2 regions of the Brevibacillus sp. FW306-2-1A-C05A genome follow, and region 1 is predicted to be linked to the other one. Evidence: a T-box and tRNA genes for the amino acid it is inferred to sense, from the RefSeq annotation. Region 1 holds a T-box; the other holds one or more tRNA genes.

Region 1 (10,392 bases):
CCGCATCCTGCACGACTACGGAGCGGCAGAGCTTACGATTACGACCTCGCCGTTTCCAGGCACGACCCTGGACAAAATCGAAATCCCGCTGGAAGACGGACGCTCCATTTTCGATACGCCGGGCATTATCAACCGCGATCAGATCGGGCACATGATTTCTCCATCCGATCTGCGGAAAATCACGCCGAAAAGCCGGATCAACTCCAAGGTGTACCAGCTTGAAGATGGGCAAACCTTGTTCCTGGGCGGACTTGCCCGCATTGACTTTGTACGCGGACCGAAGCAGCCGTTTGTCGTCTATGTCGACAACGACCTGTACATTCACCGCACGAAGCTGGAAAAGGCGGACGAGGTGCTGCAAAAGCATCACGGCACATTGCTCGTGCCCCCTACCGGGGAGGAAGCGGCCAAAGCATTGCCGCCGTTTGTGAAGCATTCGTTCAAGGTCAAGCAGTCGCAAATCCCTACGGATATCGTCATTTCCGGCTTGGGCTGGGTGACGATTCAAGGCAAGTACGAAGCGAACGTCGTCGTTCACGCGCCAAAAGGGGTAAGCGTGGGCATGCGCAGAGGTTTGATCTAGCCTTTTGCCAGCGACGCGCATGATGGCGTCTTTTGCTTTGCGCCATATGCTAGAGAGAGAAGCTACGGGGGAGGAAAAGCTCCATGATTACAAGCAAAACACAGTTGGTCGGCCTGTTTGGACATCCGGTATCCCATTCGCAGTCTCCGATGATGCACAATGCTGCTTTTGCTGAGACCGGACTCGACTTTGCCTACTCGGCTTTCGACGTCGAACCGGAAGCGCTGGAGGACGCGGTAGCGGGGATTCGCGCATTGGGCCTTCGCGGGATTAACGTCACGATCCCGCACAAGGTCGCGATCATGCCGATGCTCGATGAAATTGATCCGCTGGCGAAGCGAATCGGCGCCGTCAATACCGTGGTGAGCAAAGATGGCAGGCTGATCGGCTACAATACAGATGGCATGGGCTACGTCCGCTCCCTTGTGGAAGAGACGGGAATCGTGCTGGACAAGCAAATTGTCACCATGATGGGCGCGGGCGGTGCTGCCCGTGCCGTTGCGTTTACGCTCGCCGAAAAAGGCGTAAAGGAAATCCGCATCATCAATCGCTCGCGGGAAAGAGCCGCCATGCTGGCCGAGCATGTAGGCACGATCGTTCCGACGCGAATCGTCGAGCAGGGCGAAGGCAAAGACGCGATCGCGGACTCTTCGCTTTTGATTAATACGACGTCCATCGGAATGCTGCCAAACGTGCAGGACACCCCGGTGCCAGCAGACTGGCTTCACTCCGGGCTGATTGTCAGCGACCTGATTTACAACCCGCTGGAGACAAGACTGCTCCGCGAAGCGCAGGCGATCGGCGCGACTGTTCACTCCGGCGTCGGCATGTTTGTGAACCAGGGCGCCCTTGCTTTTGAGCTGTGGACGGGAACCGACGCACCGACGGAAGTCATGCGCGAAGTCGTCTTGCAGCAACTGACGAAAACAACCTGATCGAACATGATTGCAGGAACTAAAGGAGGCATGCCGATGTTGACCGGCAAGCAAAAGCGCTTTTTGCGCGCAGAAGCTCATCATCTCACCCCGATTTTCCAGGTAGGAAAAGGCGGCGTTAACGAAAATATGATTACCCAGATCAAGGAAGCGCTGGAAGTGCGCGAGCTGATTAAAGTCGCGATTTTGCAAAACAACAGCGACGACAAGCATGAAGTAGCAGAAGAACTGGCAGCAGGTGCGGGTGCCGAGCTGGTGCAACTGATTGGCCATACGGTTGTCTTGTACAAAGAGTCCCGGGAGCACAAGACGATCAAGCTGCCGTAAGTGATCGAACACCATGAAGGACGCACGAAAAAAAGTCGGGATCATGGGCGGCACGTTTGATCCCATCCATTGCGGCCACTTGCTGGCGGCTGAACAGGCCAGAGAGCAGGCTGGACTTGACGAGGTCTGGTTTATGCCATCGCACATTCCGCCGCACAAGAGCAGGGAGGGGCTGACAGAGGCGCATCATCGCCTGCAAATGGTTCAGCTCGCCATAGCCGATCACGAGTCGTTTCGCGTGACGGATATCGAACTGGCCCGAAAAGGCCCCTCTTACACGTACGATACGATGGTTCTGCTCACGCAGCAGTTTCCTGATTGTCAGTTTTCTTTTATTATTGGGGGAGACATGGTAAAAATCTTGCCCAAATGGTACCAGTTCCAACAGTTGATCCGCATGGTACGCTTTATAGGTCTGGCGCGACCGGGCACGGAGTTGGAGCGGGAGGCGTGCGAGTACGTCACCTTCGTGGAGATGCCGGTCTGGGACATCTCTTCCACGTTAATCCGGGAAAAGGCGGCGGCGGGCAAAAGCATCCGCTATCTGGTACCTGATGCTGTGGAGCGTTATATAAAGGAGAACCGATTCTATGAAACTCTTGTCTAATCGGGAGGAACTGTTTGCGCGCATCCGGGCGCAAATGCACGAGAAGCGCTACAAGCATACTTTGGGGGTCGCCCAGTCTGCCCGCGAGCTTGCACAGCGATACGGCGCTGACCCTGACAAAGCCGAGCTTGCCGGACTTTTGCACGACTACTGCAAATGCTGGCCCGTGGAGAAAATGTTCGAAATTCTCGTTCGCCACGATATGCCGACAGAGCTGTTGGAAGGGGAAAAAGAGCTGTGGCACGCTTTTGCCGGGGCAATCGTCATTCAGAACGACCTGGGAGTGACGGACCCGGATATTTTGCAAGCCGTTCGCTACCATACGACCGGGCGAGCCGGGATGTCCCTGTTAGAAAAAGTGGTTTGTGTGGCAGACTATATAGAACCGAACCGGAATTTTCCTGGCGTGGAGCAGATTCGCACGCTGGCCGAGAAAGACCTTGATGCCGCCCTGGCTCTCGCTTTGGGAGGCACGATCCAGTTTTTGATAGAAAAGCAGAAGACGGTCTATCCGCTGACGCTTACCGCTTATAACGATCTGGTATCCCGCAAAGGGAAAGAAGGAGGGCTTTGATGGTTAAAACAGTAGAAGAGTTGGCTCGCTTGGTAGTGAAGGCAGCAGAAGACAAAAAGGCAGAAAATCTGAAGGTGCTGGACATCAGCAAGCTTTCGGTGATTGCAGACTACTTCATGATCTGCCACGGAAACAACGAGCGTCAGGTGCAGGCGATCGTGCGCGAAATTCGCGATCAAGCCCACAAAAACGGTTTTGACGTTCGCGGCATTGAAGGCGCGGATGAGGGACGCTGGGTGCTCGTCGACCTCGGCGATATCGTGATTCACGTCTTCCACCGCGAAGATCGCGAGTTTTACAATCTGGAGCGACTGTGGAAGGATGCAGAAGAAGTGTCCTTCGCTGCGCAAGGGTAAAAACGGATGGCGTACGCACACATGGCCGCAGTTTACGACAGGCTGATGGCGGACACCCCCTACGATCAATGGCTGGACTGGGTCGAGCGCACCTGGCAAAAGGGAGAGGCCCCAAAACGAGTCATTGATCTGGGCTGCGGGACGGGATCGATTGCGATTCCGCTGGCCAAGCGCGGCTATCGGGTCACGGGCGTCGATCTGTCCGCCGAGATGCTGGCGATTGCCTACGACAAAATGCGGCAGGAGCAAGTAGAGGTGGCGTGGGTCGAGCAGGATATGCGCGAGCTTTCCTTGCCGGAGGCGGACGCGGTCATTTCCTTGTGCGACTCTCTCAGCTACCTGACAGAAGAAGCGGACGTGCAGGAGACGTTTCGGCGCGTCTTCGCTCACCTTGCTCCCGGGGGAAGCTTTTTGTTCGATGTGCACAGCCCGTACAAAATGCTGCATATTTTCGGCGACGAGACATTCACCTACGTCGACGATGAGGTTTCGTACATTTGGCAATGTTTTTGCGATCCGCTGCGCCTGGAGGTAGAGCACCAGCTCACCTTTTTCGTCCGCCAGCCAAACGGCTTGTACGAGCGGCTGGAGGAGGAGCATTGGCAAAGAGCCTACCAGCCGGTCCAACTGATGCGCTGGCTGGCCGACGCGGGCTTCACGGACATCGTCATTACGGCAGACTATTCGGATTTGCCGCCGCAGGAAGCGAGCGAACGCTTATTTTTTGCCGCTCGCAAGCCGTAGGGTTTGACACGGTTGGTTTATATTGACTATAATGGCGTTATAACTACAAATTTCGACGCGTTTAAGAGGAATAGTAGGAATATGCCCCGCGGATACAGAGAGTTGACGGCAGGTGCAAGTCAACCCGGGACTATCTGAACTCGCCTCCCAGCACTTGCCCCGAAGGCCATGTGTACATGGTTGCGTAAGGGCAGGCGGCTCATCCCCGTTACGGATTTCAAGTGGGTGAATGCTTTTTCATTCGCCAATCTGGGTGGTACCGCGGGAATATAAACAAACCTCTCGTCCCTTTCGTAGAACGACTGGGGACGTGGGGTTTTCTTTATACTGGACCGGAATGTACAGATTCTTATCCGGTATAAGTGCAACGAAGGCTACGCCAATGGCTCGGTGTAGCCGAGTTTTCATTTTTTACCTATTTCAAGATGGGAGTGCTCTACCATGGTTTTCAGTCATCGTGATGTTGAAAAAAAGTGGCAACAATACTGGGAGCAAAACAAGACCTTCAAAACTTCTGAGGACCCGAACAAGAAAAAGTTTTACGCACTCGATATGTTCCCGTATCCATCTGGTGCCGGGCTGCACGTCGGACACCCGGAAGGCTATACGGCTACCGATATTTTGTCCCGCATGAAGCGGATGCAAGGCTACAACGTGCTCCATCCAATGGGCTGGGATGCGTTTGGCTTGCCAGCCGAGCAGTACGCGCTCGATACGGGGAATGACCCTGCGGAGTTCACAGAAAAAAACATCAACACGTTCCGCCGCCAAATCAAGTCGCTCGGCTTCTCCTACGACTGGGACAGAGAGATCAACACGACCGATCCGCACTACTACAAATGGACCCAGTGGATTTTTACGAAGCTGTATGAGCACGGCCTGGCCTACGTTGACGAAGTAGCCGTGAACTGGTGCCCGGCGCTGGGAACCGTTCTGGCCAACGAAGAAGTCATTGACGGCAAAAGCGAGCGTGGCGGCCATCCGGTCGAACGCCGCCCGATGAAACAATGGGTATTGAAAATTACCGCGTATGCGGAAAGACTGCTCGAAGACCTGGAAGAGCTGGACTGGCCGGAGAGCATCAAGGAAATGCAGCGCAACTGGATCGGCCGTTCCGAAGGGGCAGAGGTTACGTTTGCCATTGAGGGACACGACCAGACCTTTACTGTCTTCACGACCCGTCCGGATACGCTCTACGGCGCCACCTACACGGTACTCGCTCCCGAGCACAAGCTGGTGGAACAGATTACGACGCCAGAGCAGAGAGCAGCGGTAGAAGCTTACCTGGAGCAGACGAAGCACAAAAGCGATCTGGAGCGTACCGACCTGGCGAAAGAAAAGACAGGGGTATTCACAGGCGCCTATGCGATCAACCCGGTTAACGGCGAACGTCTGCCGATCTGGATTGCCGATTACGTGCTGATTAGCTACGGAACAGGCTCGATCATGGCTGTACCGGCGCACGATGAGCGCGACTACGAGTTCGCCAAGACGTTTGATCTGCCAATCAAAGCGGTCATCGCAGGCGGAGACATTTCCAAGGAAGCGTACACAGGCGACGGAGAACACATCAACTCCGGCATGCTCGATGGCCTGAACAAAGAACAGGCGATCAACAAAATGATCGAATGGCTGGAGAAAGAAGGCAAAGGCAGCCGCAAAGTGACCTACCGTCTGCGCGACTGGCTGTTCAGCCGTCAACGCTACTGGGGCGAGCCAATTCCAATCCTGCATCTGGAAGACGGCACAATGAAAACTGTGCCAGAATCCGAATTGCCGATCATGCTGCCTAAAACAAAAGAAATCAAGCCGTCCGGCACAGGCGAATCGCCGCTCGCCAACATCACCGACTGGCTGAACACCGTCGATCCGGAAACCGGCAAGAAAGCGCGCCGCGAGACGAACACCATGCCGCAATGGGCGGGCAGTTGCTGGTACTTCCTGCGCTTTATCGACCCGCACAACGACAAAGCTTTGGCCGATCCGGAAAAGCTGAAACAATGGCTGCCAGTCGACATCTACATCGGCGGTGCAGAGCACGCTGTATTGCACTTGCTCTACTCCCGCTTCTGGCACAAATTCCTGTACGACATCGGCGTCGTGCCAACCAAGGAGCCATTCCAGAAGCTGTTTAACCAAGGCATGATTCTCGGTGAAAACAACGAAAAAATGAGCAAGTCCAAAGGCAACGTCGTCAACCCGGACGATATCGTCAACAGCCATGGTGCCGACACGCTCCGCCTGTACGAAATGTTCATGGGGCCGCTGGATGCATCCATCGCCTGGTCGACAAAAGGTCTCGATGGCGCGCGCCGCTTCCTGGACCGCGTGTACCGCCTGTTCGTTCAAGACAACGGCGAGCTGAACCCGAAAATCGTCGATACGAACAAACCGACCAGCATGGAGCGCGTCTACCATCAAACCGTGAAAAAAGTGACGGAAGACTACGAGGGCCTGCGCTTCAATACAGGGATCTCCCAGTTGATGGTATTCGTCAACGAAGCGTACAAAGCAGACGTCCTGCCGAAAAAATACATGGAAGACTTCGTGAAAATGCTGTCCCCGATCGCCCCGCACTTGGGCGAGGAACTGTGGGAAAAACTCGGCCACAACGATACAATCGCTTACGAGCCATGGCCAACCTACGACGAGTCGAAGCTGGTCGAGGACGAAGTGGAAATCGTCATCCAGATCAACGGCAAAAACAAGGAAAAAATGCTCATTGCCTCCGACTCGACCAAGGAACAAATGGAGGAGCTGGCACTCGGCAACGAGCTGATTAAGGAACTGATCGAAGGCAAGACAATCGTCAAAATCATCGCCGTGCCTGGCAAGCTGGTTAATATTGTGGTTCGTTAGTCGGATTAGACGCACGATCCAGAAGGCGGGCCAGATAAACGACTCGCTAGTCGCACGAAAAGCGTCTATCGCTCACCGTCGGCTTGTCATCCTCTCGTGATGGCAAGCGGGTGAGAGGTGAAAGGAAAAAGGAGTGGAGCCTGTTTGAATAACAGGTTTCCGCTCCTTTTTTCGTACTGCCAGTTTTCTGATACTGACAGCGTGCTTGTCGTCGCTCTGCAAGGCTCGCAACTGCAAGCAACCCACGCTCTCGCAGCTACTGCGGCTGTTCGTTCAAATAACGGTCGAGCAGTTCCTGATCCTCGGCGAACTTCGCGCGCGTGCGCCGGAATACCTCTGCAAAAATGCCGGGCAGCTTGCTTTGCAAAGGAATCAGCCCTTCGCCGGTGATTCCTCCGGGGACGCAGACGCGCTGCTGCAAGGAAGGGAGCGTGAATTTTTCTTCGCGCAACAGATCGGCCACTCCGATCAGCATCTGCGAGGTCAAATAAGTAGCGGCTTCTGTCGAGATGCCTGTCTCTTCGACGGCATCCTGAATCATCTGCTGCAAAATATAGCTCAAAAAGGCAGGGCCGCAACTGGCGATGTCGGAAGTGATTCGCAAGAAAGGCGCGGTGATCTCGACAGGCGTGCTGATGTGGGCAAACAGGTTGCGAATATAATGGCGCTGCTCTTCGTCGACGCGCGCACCGAATTCGCACAGGCTCACGCCGCTCTGCGCCGCGTTGGTAATGCTCGGAACGACCCGGGCGATGGCGCAAGGTACTTTTGACTCAAGATGCTCCAGCTTGATCGGACTGGTGATCGTGACGATAAGCTGTTCCGCCGTCAGGACAGGGGCGAGTTGCTCGAGCAGCACGCTGTACTCCAGCGGCTTGACGCACAGCAGGATCATGTCGGCTTCTCTGGCCAAATCCACATTGCTATGGGCGACCGCCAGCCCGCCAAGCCGCTTAGCGAGCTGTTCGGCTTTTTCGATCGTGCGGTTGCTGATGATGATCTGGCTGGGAGACAGCGCTTTGGCGGACAGCAATGCTTCAATCAAGATACTGCCCATGCTGCCCGTACCAATGAACCCGATTTTATCCATGGGCATACCTCCCTCCGATATTCTTTCCCCATTCTATGTGAGAAGATCGGCAATCATGACCGGACAGTGCTTTATTGCGCAACGATTTGGTCTTTGATCCGCTCGAACATCTTTGCCCCGATCCCAGAAACCTTTTTCAATTCGTCGGCGGAACGGAAGCGGCCGACTTGCGAACGGTAGTCCAAAATCGCTTTTGCCCGCGCCTCCCCGATTCCTGGCAAGCTCGTCAGTTCCTCGACGGTCGCTGTGTTGAGATTGAGCAGCTTGGCTTTTGGCACAGCGCCGCCAGTCCCCGCAGCACGGGTCACGCTCGCGGGCACTGGCGAAAGGGGAGGCGCGCCAACTGCCGATCCAGGCCCGCCAGTCGCGCTGCCTTTTGCCGGAACCAAAAGCGCAGTCCCATCTGCCAACGGCTCAGCCAGATTGATTTGATCGAGGTCCGCTTCGGGCAGGGCGCCGCCAGCCTGTTCGATCGCGTCCGCTACGCGCATGCCCGGCGTGAAGCGGTACAGTCCCGGCTGTTTCACCTTGCCCTTTACGTCGACGTAGAGAGGCGGAGGGGCGGGCTTTCGTTCGACTGCGGCTTCCGCTTCGCTGCGGGCGTGCGCATCAGATGGTTGGTCAAGGACAGGCTCCCGTTTCTGTAGGGCAGTTTCCGGCTGCCCGACGCGCTCCCTTTCCGCATAGGCAGAGGAAACGAGCGGTACACCGACGGTCTCTGCCCGCTGCTCCCCCTGGTAGAGCCAAAAGCTGACGGCCACAAACAAGGTCGCCGCCACGATCAGGACCAGGCGTCGATGACGTTCCCACCAATCCAACAGCATAGCAAAAGACCCTCCCTTACCTCGCGTGTGCTTGTGGAATAGAGCGAAAGCATTCTCTAGTCACAATCTACGAAAAGTAAAAGAGGGTCTGCAAATATTTTTGCGTAGGCACGCTACCGGCTTTTAGCCGATATGCTGCAGCGAATTTTTCTTGCGGCGAATGTCTACATTCGGGCTGACGTACGGATCGAACGTATATTTTTGCTCGATAAAGATTTGGTGCCACAGCATGAAAACGAGGATCGTCCAGATTTTGCGACTATAGTCGGCATTTCCTTCACGGTGTTCGTCGAGCATGTAGAGCACGTAGGCCTTATTAATCAAATTGTCTACCTTCGATTCGAAAATGATCTCTTTTGCCCATTTGTAAAATTCGTTTTTCAGCCAATGGCGAGTCGGAACCGGGAAGCCAAGCTTCTTCTTCGACTTGATTTCCGGCGGCAGGAAGTCTTTCATCGCTTCGCGCAGCACGTGCTTGGTCGTGCCGTTGGCGATCTTGTACTTCGTCGGAATGGTAGCGGCGAACTCGAACACTTTCAGGTCGATGAAAGGAACGCGCAGCTCCAATGAGTTTGCCATCGTCATTTTGTCGGCTTTCATCAAAATGTTTCCGCGCAGCCAGGTGTGAATGTCCAAATACTGCATCTTGGTCACGTCATCGTACTGGGAAGCGCGCTTGTAAATCTCTTCTGTGATCGTAAACGGCGAGACGTACGATTCGGAACGGGCGATGTCGTCCATCACGACGCGTCTTTTCATCTCTTCGCTGAAGATCAGGGCGTTGCCGAAAAAGCGCTGTTCCACCGTCTTCGAGCCGCGGATGAGGAAGTTTTTCCCTTTTACCTGATCGGGCAGGCGCTGTGCCATGTAACCGATCGACTGGCGCATCCAGCCAGGCATGCCGGAAAACATCTTGAGCGAGCTAGGCTCCCGGTAAATGTTGTACCCGCCGAAAAACTCATCGGCGCCTTCGCCGGACAAGACGACGGTGACGTGCTCGCTCGCCATTTGCGCGACGAAGTAGAGCAGGATGGCGGAAGGGTCCGCTACCGGTTCGTCCTGGTGCCAGATGAGGCGTGGCAGTTCATCCATGTACTGCTGGGCGTTGACGACCCGCTCGAAGTGCTCGGTGCCCAAAAAGGCAGCCGTCCGCTTCGCGAAGTCCAGCTCGCTGTAACCAGGAATGTCCGAGCCGACGGAAAAAGTTTTCACAGGCTCAAAGGTGCGCAGCATGGCGACGATGCTGCTGGAGTCGACGCCGCTGGAAAGGAAAGCGCCGCGCGGAACCTCGCTGATCCGGTGCTTGTCGATGGATTCCAGCATCACGCTGCGAGTCCCTTCCACGAAGTACGAGAACGGCTTGCTCTCGTCTGGCTTGAACTCCACGTCCCAGTAACGCTCCAGCTTGATCTGGTCGTTCTCGATGATGAACGAGTGGGCTGGCGGGATGCGGTATATGCCCTGATACATCGTTTCGGGATCAGGAACGTATT
Region 2 (10,392 bases), on a different contig from region 1:
ATCAGCTTCACGGAGAGTACAACACGTTCCTGGAGCAGACGAAGCATATTTTTCCGCACTCGAAGGATTGGGAGTTTCTCGACCGCTGGAAGTCGCTAAAAGTTGAGGAATTAAAGGAAAAATGGGTAGAGGAAAACCGGATTGCCCACCCGGATGACCGCTTGAAGATTTACGGCACGCTTGTGGAAGTGGAAGTTTTGCAAAGAAGGGCCGGACGCGTTTCCTTCCTGGCGACCGTGACGGACCGTGAGAAAACAGCGTGGAGGCTTTCTGCCACCATGCCCGAATTGCCTGCGCTCGAGCAATCCTATATCATCATAGGAGTAAGACAGGATCATCCGGAGCTGGGGGAGATTGTGGAAGTGTTCAAGATGATTCCCCAGTCTGCAGATACGAAAGAGAGGGATCGCTAGGATGAAGCTTGAGTCCATCGGCAAACTGCTGGAAACAGTACGAAAGCGCAATCCGCTGGTGCACAACATCACAAACGTCGTCGTGACCAACTTCACGGCCAACGGCTTGCTCGCCCTCGGCGCGTCACCTGTCATGGCTTACGCCGAGCAGGAAGTCGCTGATATGGCGAAAATCGCAGGGGCACTCGTCCTGAACATGGGAACGTTGAACGAACGCGAAGTAGAAGCGATGCTGATCGCCGGAAGCTCGGCCAACTGCCACCAGGTCCCGGTGCTGTTTGACCCGGTAGGCGCAGGCGCAACCCCGTACCGCACGGAAACCGCGCAAAAAATCGTGCGCGAGCTGGACGTGACCCTCATTCGCGGAAACGCGGCAGAGATTGCCAACGTCATCGGAGAGGCGTGGGAGATCAAAGGCGTGGACGCAGGCGAGGCGGGCGGAGACGTCGCAACGCTGGCAAAAGCGGCGGCGCAAAAGCTGAAAACGGTCGTGGCGATTACCGGAAAGGTCGACGTCATTGCCGACGGCAGCCGGGTGTACGCCATCCATAACGGCCATCCGATCTTGACCAAAGTGACAGGCACGGGCTGCTTGCTGACTTCCGTGATGGGCGCATTTGCCGCTGTGGAAAAAGACACGCTGTTAGCCGGAGCCGCCGCACTCGTCACATACGGTGTCGCCGCCCAGCTCGCCGCGCAAAAGACGGCCGACGAAGGGCCGGGCAGCTTCCAGATTCAGTTTTTGAATGCCCTGTCCGTCGTGACCGCCGACGATGTGCACCGCCTGGGGGTTATCGAGCAGGTGGGGCTGTAGGCGAAAAGCGTGTAGGCGTGCAGGCATCTGTCCGTGCGATTTGCGGCAGCCTGTCGTTGTTGGGGGAGAGGGGATTCCTCCTGTTTCCGTTAAAATTTCTTCGTATTTAAGAAGAAAGCGGAACTAGCAGGCTTTTGTACAGAGCGGCCCGCTACTCGCAAGCCGCCACTCCGTTGCTTCGCTTTGCCATGCGCGGTTTGCATGGCTTTTTTGTACCGTAAAAAATCCCCTGGTTGCCCAGGGGACGAAAATGATCGTGGCTATATGGCTAGGATTAGGATAGGTAAGTTAGGGCGTAGCTGTAGTTTCGCAGCGTATAGGATAACAGCTTCTTCTGGTGCTCCGAGAGCGCGAGGAATACAAATTCTACTTGATCATTTTCAAACGGGCGGACATAAAAGCAGGAAATTCCATGACAAATAATTTCTTTCTTTAACGTCAGTGCTGCACTGGCATCGGTTCGTATATGCACTTCCACGGCCTTGTACCCTCCTTGGACATTCACTAGAGTACCAAAAAAAGCCAAAGGAAAAACACGGGAGTTATGGCAGATTCATGTCCAAGGTGTTACCATTTTTTGTATGAAGAATGACAATCGTGACAATTCGCAAAACAGCCTATTTCAAGTCGTCCGGAATGCATTTGGAGCGGGAAAAATAGGCGGAAATCATCGCGGCCACCCTGCCCTTTTCCGTGTTCATGTCGATTTTGTTTTGCAAGCAGCGCAAAAGCTCCTGGTCGCAGCTACAGGAAAAATAGCCGCGCTTTTGATAGCAGCGGTCGTGCTTTTTGCAGCAGCGGTCGATATCGTCAATCGGGGCGCCCGGCCCCGAACAGCCCGGGCCGCACCAGTTTCCGTACAAACAAGGAATCCGACCTGCCCGCCGTCTTCTTCTGCCCACCAGCCATCACTCCGCATCGTCAATGATTATTGGTAGCATATTGGAAAAGCGGGGAAGTTGCTTTAGGCAATTTCCACGAAAATTGACGCAAAAACTTGCGAAGCAGAGCGGAGAGAGGGTGGTGTCATGGCGGTCGCTGCCAGGACGAGAACGCCAGCGGGGAGCCGCTTCGTTTTCACAGATTTGCACGCAGAAAAACTTTTAAAATACTCCTTGAAATCGGTTGTTAGATATGATAGATTAGTTCTTGCCCGAGCGATATGCGAACAGGGCAAGCGGAAAATTTGGATGGATGTCCGAGCGGCCGAAGGAGCACGATTGGAAATCGTGTAGGCGGGGTCGACCCGTCTCGTGGGTTCAAATCCCACTCCATCCGCCATCATGGCCCGTTGGTGAAGCGGTTTAACACAGCAGCCTTTCACGCTGTCATACAGGGGTTCGAATCCCCTACGGGTCACCTAGTTCCCCCACAAAGCGAAGTGGATGCGTTGTAACAACGCCGAGTACTTTGCGGGGCCCCAACAACTGGTTGGAACCCGACTTTTGTCGGGGAAGAGTGGAGGCTTAGCTCAGCCGGGAGAGCATCTGCCTTACAAGCAGAGGGTCGGCGGTTCGATCCCGTCAGCCTCCACCATTTTCATATTTGCGGTCGTGGCGGAATTGGCAGACGCGCTAGATTCAGGTTCTAGTGGTGGCAACACCGTGGAGGTTCAAGTCCTCTCGACCGCACCATATCGTAAACGACAGGTTCCAGTCTGCTTTTGTGGCAGGCAGGGGCCTTTTTTGTTAGGCGTTCGCGCTCTCTCCGCTGGCGCTGCCATATTCGGCGCGGCCGTTTCGGAATGGCCGAAGCGTACGGCAAACACCAACGGCTTAGGCATGGACAAAGCGACCCGCGAGACTTGTTGATTGTACAAGGCGTCTCGCGGGTTGTTCGTTTCTTCTCCTTGAAGCGGCTCCCCCTGCCATGCCAGCACCTTGTCCCCAAAAACGTGGCCCCAACAGGTCGCTTGGGCAAGATATGGTATAACTAAACTAAAAAGAAAGAGAACGCAGGAAAGAGGTTGCATGCATGGACTCGGTTCTTCACGTTTTAAAAGAGTGCAGTCTCCTGGCGTGGGAAAAAGGGAAGCCGTCCCTGGAAGTGGCGTTCTCGTCCCCGACGATGCTCGCCCCGCTGTCAGGGCGAATGCGCATGCAGGACGGCAAGCGGACGGTTTGGCTGGGCCCGGAACAAATCGTGCTTTTGCGTCCGGGCCACTCGGTGACGATCTGCGCCGACAAAAACGAGAGCCCGCCTGTTTGCCGCCTGTCCTTCGAGAGCTATCGGCTGGCGGAGCACGACGATGAGCAGCTCGTCTACCGCAACGACCGCAGTTGTTTGCCTGCGAGCGGCTGGGTCACGAATCGACTGCCGTATCGGGCAAATGTGCTGCTGAACGAGCTTTCGCACGCGTGCCAGCAAGCGTCCGCCCACGGCCAGACGGCAGAGCAAAAGCAGCACCAGCGCTTGTTCAAAGAGCTGATGGAGCTTGCCCTTCAGTACGAAATTACGCCTGAACTGGATTGGGAGCCGTCGATCCAGAAAGCGATAACCTATATCGAGGAAAACTACCGAAGCCCTATTACCCGCCCCGAGCTGGCGCGGCTGGCCGGATTTCATACAAGCTATTTTTCGACCTTGTTTGCGAAAAAGCTGGGGTGGGGCTATTCCGAATATTTGAATCGCGTGCGGATCGACCGCGCCAAAGAGCATTTGCTGACGTCGGCCATGACGGTCAACGGCGCATACGACGACGAGCAGCTCGCCAACCTGAAAGCGGATCTCGTCCTGGCTCCGACCTACTTTTATTACACGCCTGGCAGGATGAAGCGACTGCAAAACATCGCCCCGGTGCTGGCGCTGGAATGGGACAAGCTGGACCCGCTCGCGGAGCTTCGGCTGGTCGGCAAGCTGATTGGCAGAGAGCGGGAAGCGGAGCGATGGATCGAGCGCTATCAGGCACAGGTCGAAACCGCGAGAAAACAACTGCAAAAGCTGATCGACAGAGGGGACACGGCCGCCGTCTACGAGCTGCGCCACGATGGCGTCTTCATCTGGAACAAAACGGCGAGAGGGGCGTACAACCTGTACGACGCCCTTGGCTTCCGTCCGCCGGAGAGCGTGCACAGGGACGTGCTCGTGCCTGGACGGCATCTCTGGATTGCAGCAGACAGGCTGCCCGAATACGCCGCAGACCATATGTTTGTCATTGATGCCCGCGATGACCATGGTGCGGGTGTGCATGGCCTGAGCTTGCCAGCCTTCGAAAAGGCTCCCGGACAGGTGTATGCGCTGGAGCTGAACGAATTTTGGAGCAGTGACGGCTTGGCGCTAGAGCGCCAGTTGCACATCCAGACAAATTGCTTGCTCCGCGGCGGCGCAGAGTGAACATTTGTCCAGAAAAAACGGCAACTTTATGAAATAGACGGTGTATGGAAAAGCTTGCTATGATGGGTACGGATTTTATTGATAAGGTCGTTTCCCATTTTTAGCAAGAAGGAGCTGTACAGGATGAAAAGAAACAAGGTTGGAGCACACAGAGCGCCTGGCATGCTGAGCGCCTTACTATTGGCGATGGCGGTATTGCTTGCGGCTTGCGGTGGAGCCGGAGGGGGCAGCGGGGCCTCGCAGGAAAACGCAGTAGAGGGGCAAACAGCGGCAACGGCTGCGACGAGCGGAGAGGCCAAGCCGTCTACCCGTAAAGTAAAGACGGTCAACGGAGAAATTGAAATTCCGGCCGAGCCAAAGCGCATTGTCGCCCAAGGATATTTGGCTACCTTCCTGGCACTCGGGATCAAGCCTGTCGGGGCACCGTTCTGGGATATCGACTCCCCGCATATCAAGGCACAGACAGAGGGCATCGAAGACATCGGCACGATTGACGCCAGCAGTGTGGAGAAAATTTTGGCCCTGAATCCCGACCTGATCGTCACGCTGAGCGACGACCCCAAGCTCTATGAGCAGTTGAGCAAAATCGCGCCCACACTCGTTTTCGTCCATACGACATTCAAAGACTCGCGCGAGCAAATCCGCACGTTCGGGGAGATTCTCGGCAAGGAAAAAGAAGCGGAAGCCTGGATTGCCTCTTTCAACGAAACGGTAGAGAAAGCAAAGCAGCGTATCAAGGGAGTCGTCGGCGAAAACGCGACGGCTGCGATCATGGGCGACTTCGACAAGCAACTGGTGGTGTACGCCGACGGCCTTTGGCGGGGAGCCGAAGCCATGTACAAGCATCTTGGGCTGAAGCGACCGCCGCTGGTGCAAAAAAGCGTAGACGAGGGCAAAGAGCATGTGACCATCTCGTTAGAGCAGGTCAACGAATTTTCCGGCGACTACCTTTTTGTGGAGTCGGGCAAGCAGGCGGGACTTGATCCGAGCAATCCGATCTGGAACACGCTGGACGCAGTCAAAAACGGCCGCGTTTACCAGATGGATACCGACTATTTTTGGCCGTACGACCCGATTGCCGTAAAAGCACAAGTCGATCTGATTGCCGACATGCTGGTCGAGGGCAAGCATCAGTTTTGACAGCGGAATATTTCCTCCTGCCATCTGGATACATGCTGAAATCAGCCCTCGAGCCAGCTTACGTGTACGAAGGCGATGAACCTGCCCGGCTGGTTGCGCTCGTAGAGGCGGGAATCGGCATCGCCTTTATCCCTTGCACGGGAAGGAGCTTGCACGAGCAGGTCCACTATTTGCGGGTAGAGGGCTGCAATTTGGCGCGCGAGATCGCTTTGCTCTGGCACAAGAGCCGGTACATTTCCCGCGCTGCCCGGGAGTTTCGCGAGATCGTGGAGGAATACTTTGCGGACGTCACGAGCAATGCGCTGCTGTCCTTTTGCAAACCGGATGCTTTCCGCTTGGAGCGTGGAAAATGACAGGCAGACGGGCGGCCACGACAGCCAGGTCAGAGCCAGTCTGCTGCTGTTTGCCACACAAGAAAGAATACGAAAACCCACCTTTACGAGCGGGCCGCAACATCTGGCGCGGCGTGGTCGCTCCACTCGTAAAGGTGGGTTGTTCTGTCTCGCGTTACGGGGCGAGTTCCAGGTCAGGTGCGGACTGGGCGTTTTCTGCCGAAGACTCGCCGCTGCTCGATTCATCTGCATTGCGGGGAGGGGCAGCGGTGCTGAAAGATTCGGCTTCGGCAAAATTCGTCTGCTCGCTGAGCTGTGCTGTCAGCGCCTTAAACTTTTCTCCCATCTGCTCATCGAGCCTGCCCATCGTCTGTTCCAGTGCGGCCACTTGCTCGCGTTTGGCTGTTGCCGTTTGGCCTGACAAAGCCCGGCTTTCGTCCAGCTTGATCTCCTGATTCAACACCCGGATGCCGCGGGCGATTTTATGTTTCTGGGCAGAAAGCTGTTCGAGCTGCTCCAAGTTACCGGACAACGCCATGAAATGCTGGAAGGCAGGTTCTTCGGCAGTCTGGTTGCCAGCGTCAGCGGGTTTTTCAGGAGTCGGCTGTTTGCTGTCTGCATCCTGGACGAACGTCTTCTGCATTTCATCCAGCTTGATTTGGCTGATTTGTTCATCCAGAGCGCGAATTTGCTCATCGAGCGCCTTGATCTGCTCCTGGATGCCCTGGGCTTGCCCGCCCGATTTCAATGCTGACTCATATAATTTGCTTTTGCTCTCTTGCAGCTTTTCCCGTTGGGGCTGCAACGATTGCATCAGGTCATTTTTTTTCGACTGGTTGTTTTTCGCAAAAAGGCTGCGAGCCTGGGAACTGACAGTGACGGAATCGGCTTGTTTTTTTTGCTGCCTGTCCGCTACTGCCTGATTTTCAGCCCCGTTGCTTAAGCGAAGGGGGCTTTGGGGGTGCAGGGCGTGCGACATGGAAATTTTCACATGGGTTCCTCTTTTCCAATCAGCGGTAATGCTGCTTCTCCTGTTACCATCGGCTATATTTTTCCATTTGTGTATAGGAATTGCGGACAATGGTTAAAGTTTTTTTGAACGGAGAAGGCCGCAAAAAACAGCCTGCCTATCATGAACTAGGGCGAATTTCCGCGAACGGCTCGGAGGAAGCAGGATGTTTTTCTTCTATATAATATACAAAGGACAGCCCGCGCCGTCGCGGACGGACAAGTTTGTGCTTGTCGACCCGAGCCTATACACAACGGCTTTATATGGCGTCACTTTCCATATCCTTGACTTTTTTTTCACATATGTTACAATTACGCTTGTAAAAGAGGTCCGAAAACCACTTTTCAGCAATGCGAACCTGGCAAGCGACAGCTTGCGCAAAAGGGGACAGCATTTGTTTTGCGGGTGTAGTTCAATGGTAGAACTCCAGCCTTCCAAGCTGGTCGCGTGGGTTCGATTCCCATCACCCGCTCCATAGCGTTTGGCGGTGTAGCTCAGATGGTCAGAGCGTTCGGTTCATACCCGAAAGGTCGGGGGTTCGACTCCCTCCGCCGCTACCTGATTGATTCCACACATGGCGGTCGTGGCGAAGGGGTTAACGCACCGGATTGTGGCTCCGGCATTCGTGGGTTCGAGTCCCATCGATCGCCCCATAGTAGAAACAGCAAAAGCCCAGCGAGATTCCTGCACGGATCTGGCTGGGCTTTTTGTATGCGCATTTTCAGGACGAGTTTCTCGCTCGCTACATGTTGCGGTGCAGCATGGCAGTGGTCCGAGCATAGGCACACATGCGATCGACCGCCCCGCCTTCATGCGGCGAAACATGCAGGCGGTGCGAAAAAAGCATACAAGCGCGCGCACGAGAAAGGTTCGCGGCGGGGCGACACAGTTCCTTACGCGGCCAAGAAGCTGCCAGCGGGAGCTTGTTTTTGCCTGCTTACGGAAAAGGATGCGGCTGAAAAAAGTGAATCCGGTTGCCAAACGGGTCTGTCACGCACACCTCGCGCGTTCCCCATGGCGTTTTTTCCAGACCGGGCCGGGCGTATTTGTACGACTTGCCGGTAAGCGTCTGGTGCAGCAGCTCGATGTCCTCGACCTGCACGCGGACAGCCGCGCCCGGACAGGCGTCTCCGTGATGTTCGGTTAAGTGCAGCACGCACTCGGGCGACGAGACTTGCATGTACAGCGGAAAATGGTCCTCGTAGCGATGCTCCCAATCGACCTGAAATCCGAGAAAATCGACGTAAAACTCCTTCGCTTTTGCTTCGTCAAAAATGCGGAAGACAGGCGTGACGGCAAGAGTCATCTGTTCACAAACCTCCTTAATGCAGTAATCGTGGACAAATGCAGCCCTTCGTGAAAAATCGTCCGCACCAGCACCTGGGCGATGGTGTGCATGCCAGATTCGGTGGCAGGAAATGGTTCCTCCAGCCGCTCCCCATAGGCGGAGCGAATTTGCTGAGGCTGTTCTTCCAGCAAGGCGAGGATGGTTTGCAGGGGAGGGGGAGGAGATTGCCAGTCTGCCGGTTTGGTCCCGTAGCCGAACCATTCGCGGAAGCCGGGCGGAATCGGAGCCTCCTCTTTCGTCAAGTGCTGCAGCCATAAGTATTGATCCAGATAGATGTGTCCCAAGTTCCACAAAATATTGTTGGAAAAGCCCGCCGGGACGATGAGCGCTTCTTCCTCTGACAAGCCGTTTACCGCCTCCAGCACTTCCTTTCGATAATCTTCCAACTGCTGAAAGAGGACAATATGCCGTTTTTCCATACCTCTGTTCCCTCCTGATTTCGCTTCTTCTTACCATTCCATGCCATCGCCGCTTTCTCCTATCCGCGAGAAGGGAAAGGCACAGAAAAAAAAGCGTGCCGGGTCCCCGGTGGACCGACACGCTTGATTCAATTACATGCCTTTTTTCTCCAAGACATGGGCGGGCGCGAAAAGCCTGCGCCATTTGATTTGCGGCACGCAGATGGCCGCGAGGATCATCAGAACGCCGCCCCATTGGGAAAGCGTCACGTTTTCTTGGAGGACAAAGCAGGACAAAAGCACGACGGTTGGCAACTCGACGGCACTCAAGATCGTGGCGAGGCCGTTGCCGATGCGGGGGACGCCTACCGCCAGGCAAAAAATCGGGATGACCGAGCCGAATACGGCAACGAGCAAGCCGAGCGGAAGCAGTCCGTCCATCAGCCGTCCATTGAGCAAAAAAGTAGGCGGGTAGACGATGGAGAGCATCACGGCTGCCATGCTGATCGTAATCGCGCTGCGCAAATAAGGATTCATGCCCGGAAGGACGCGCCCGCTGAAGAAAATGACCAGCGCGAACGTTGCCCCCGACAACAGGCCGCAGACCAGACCCGTGATGCTGACGTTTTGCAGCCCGCCTTCGCTAAGACCGCTGGCCAGCACCGTCCCGCCGCCGAGCATGAGCAGCGATACCCATTTTTCTGCTGTCGGCCATTTGCGGTCGACGAGCGATTCGAGCAGGACACCGATCCAGGTGAACTGGAACAACAGCACGATGGCGAGCGAAGCAGACACGCGACTGACAGCCTGATGGTAAAAAATACTGGTGGAAGCCATCATCAGGCTGACTGGCGCCAAAATCAGCAAATATTTCCAATGAAACCGTTCCCGCGAGAAGAACAAGGCCGCAATCGACATAATCAAGCCGCCGAAAATCAGTTGGCTCCCGCTCATTTCAAAAGGAGTGAAGCCAAGGGCGAACGCGTGCTTCATGAACAGGGACAGCACCCCGTAGCTGCATGCGCCGAGCAAGACTAACAAAACAGAACGCCAGTATGTCATAGGTAAAAATTCCTTTCTTATGACTAAACTCGGTTGAATAATGCCTATTGTACACCAGCGTTAAAAATGGTACAATGAAAAATTTGATCTCACTTCATTGTGTTACTGAGGTAATCAGATGTCTTGTTACATCGCTGCCATGGTAGCGAATGAAAGTGTCTCGAGCGCTTATATTGGTGATGAATACATAGCCGATTGGCGACAATTCCGTTACACTACTCTATAGGATGGGCACATGGCAAAATCAGTGGAGGAAGAAAAATGAAACAGGGGATACTTTACGCGTTTGCCGCGTATTTTGCATGGGGGATGCTCCCGCTGTACTGGAAGCTGTTCCAGTCGATGGGCGCATGGGAGATTTTGGCGCATCGCATCGTCTGGTCTGTTCTTTTTGTCGCAATCATTATTCAGGTAACGAAACGCTGGCGCGCGATGTGGGGATCGGTATCCGGAGGCAAAATAGCCGCGGCGCTTGCCATCTGCTCCCTGCTCATCAGTGCGAACTGGCTGATCTACATTTGGGCGGTAAACAACAACCAGGTC

The links. A T-box is a leader RNA that pairs with one kind of tRNA and senses whether it is charged. The one in region 1 lies ahead of leuS (leucine--tRNA ligase), so its partner is inferred to be a tRNA-Leu.
Region 2: it encodes a tRNA-Leu, which carries the amino acid that the T-box ahead of leuS (leucine--tRNA ligase) is inferred to sense. The anticodon was not compared.

What each region holds. Positions count from the first base shown of each region.
Region 1 covers NZ_JBYSWV010000018.1:74,414-84,805, reverse strand. Annotated here, with positions in the region: gene yqeH (ribosome biogenesis GTPase YqeH) at 1-583, shown strand, start outside; gene AC3WJN_RS13200 (shikimate dehydrogenase) at 667-1,518, shown strand; gene yhbY (ribosome assembly RNA-binding protein YhbY) at 1,555-1,845, shown strand; gene AC3WJN_RS13190 (nicotinate-nucleotide adenylyltransferase) at 1,859-2,452, shown strand; gene yqeK (bis(5'-nucleosyl)-tetraphosphatase (symmetrical) YqeK) at 2,436-3,026, shown strand; gene rsfS (ribosome silencing factor) at 3,026-3,382, shown strand; gene AC3WJN_RS13175 (class I SAM-dependent DNA methyltransferase) at 3,389-4,126, shown strand; T-box leader at 4,178-4,419, shown strand; gene leuS (leucine--tRNA ligase) at 4,568-6,985, shown strand; gene comER (late competence protein ComER) at 7,242-8,075, opposite strand; gene AC3WJN_RS13160 (helix-hairpin-helix domain-containing protein) at 8,147-8,899, opposite strand; gene asnB (asparagine synthase (glutamine-hydrolyzing)) at 9,023-10,392, opposite strand, start outside.
Region 2 covers NZ_JBYSWV010000001.1:513,158-523,549, reverse strand. Annotated here, with positions in the region: gene AC3WJN_RS02730 (hypothetical protein) at 1-413, shown strand, start outside; gene thiM (hydroxyethylthiazole kinase) at 415-1,227, shown strand; gene AC3WJN_RS02720 (hypothetical protein) at 1,502-1,705, opposite strand; gene AC3WJN_RS02715 (phospholipase A2 family protein) at 1,845-2,129, opposite strand; tRNA gene AC3WJN_RS02710 (tRNA-Ser) at 2,416-2,508, shown strand; tRNA gene AC3WJN_RS02705 (tRNA-Glu) at 2,513-2,586, shown strand; tRNA gene AC3WJN_RS02700 (tRNA-Val) at 2,688-2,763, shown strand; tRNA gene AC3WJN_RS02695 (tRNA-Leu) at 2,775-2,861, shown strand; gene AC3WJN_RS02690 (ABC transporter substrate-binding protein) at 3,202-4,560, shown strand; gene AC3WJN_RS02685 (ABC transporter substrate-binding protein) at 4,684-5,700, shown strand; partial or broken gene AC3WJN_RS02680 (LysR family transcriptional regulator substrate-binding protein) at 5,673-6,053, shown strand; gene AC3WJN_RS02675 (hypothetical protein) at 6,208-7,023, opposite strand; tRNA gene AC3WJN_RS02670 (tRNA-Gly) at 7,443-7,516, shown strand; tRNA gene AC3WJN_RS02665 (tRNA-Met) at 7,525-7,598, shown strand; tRNA gene AC3WJN_RS02660 (tRNA-His) at 7,619-7,694, shown strand; gene AC3WJN_RS02655 (glyoxalase superfamily protein) at 7,979-8,347, opposite strand; gene AC3WJN_RS02650 (DinB family protein) at 8,344-8,808, opposite strand; gene AC3WJN_RS02645 (EamA family transporter) at 8,941-9,849, opposite strand; gene rarD (EamA family transporter RarD) at 10,111-10,392, shown strand, end outside.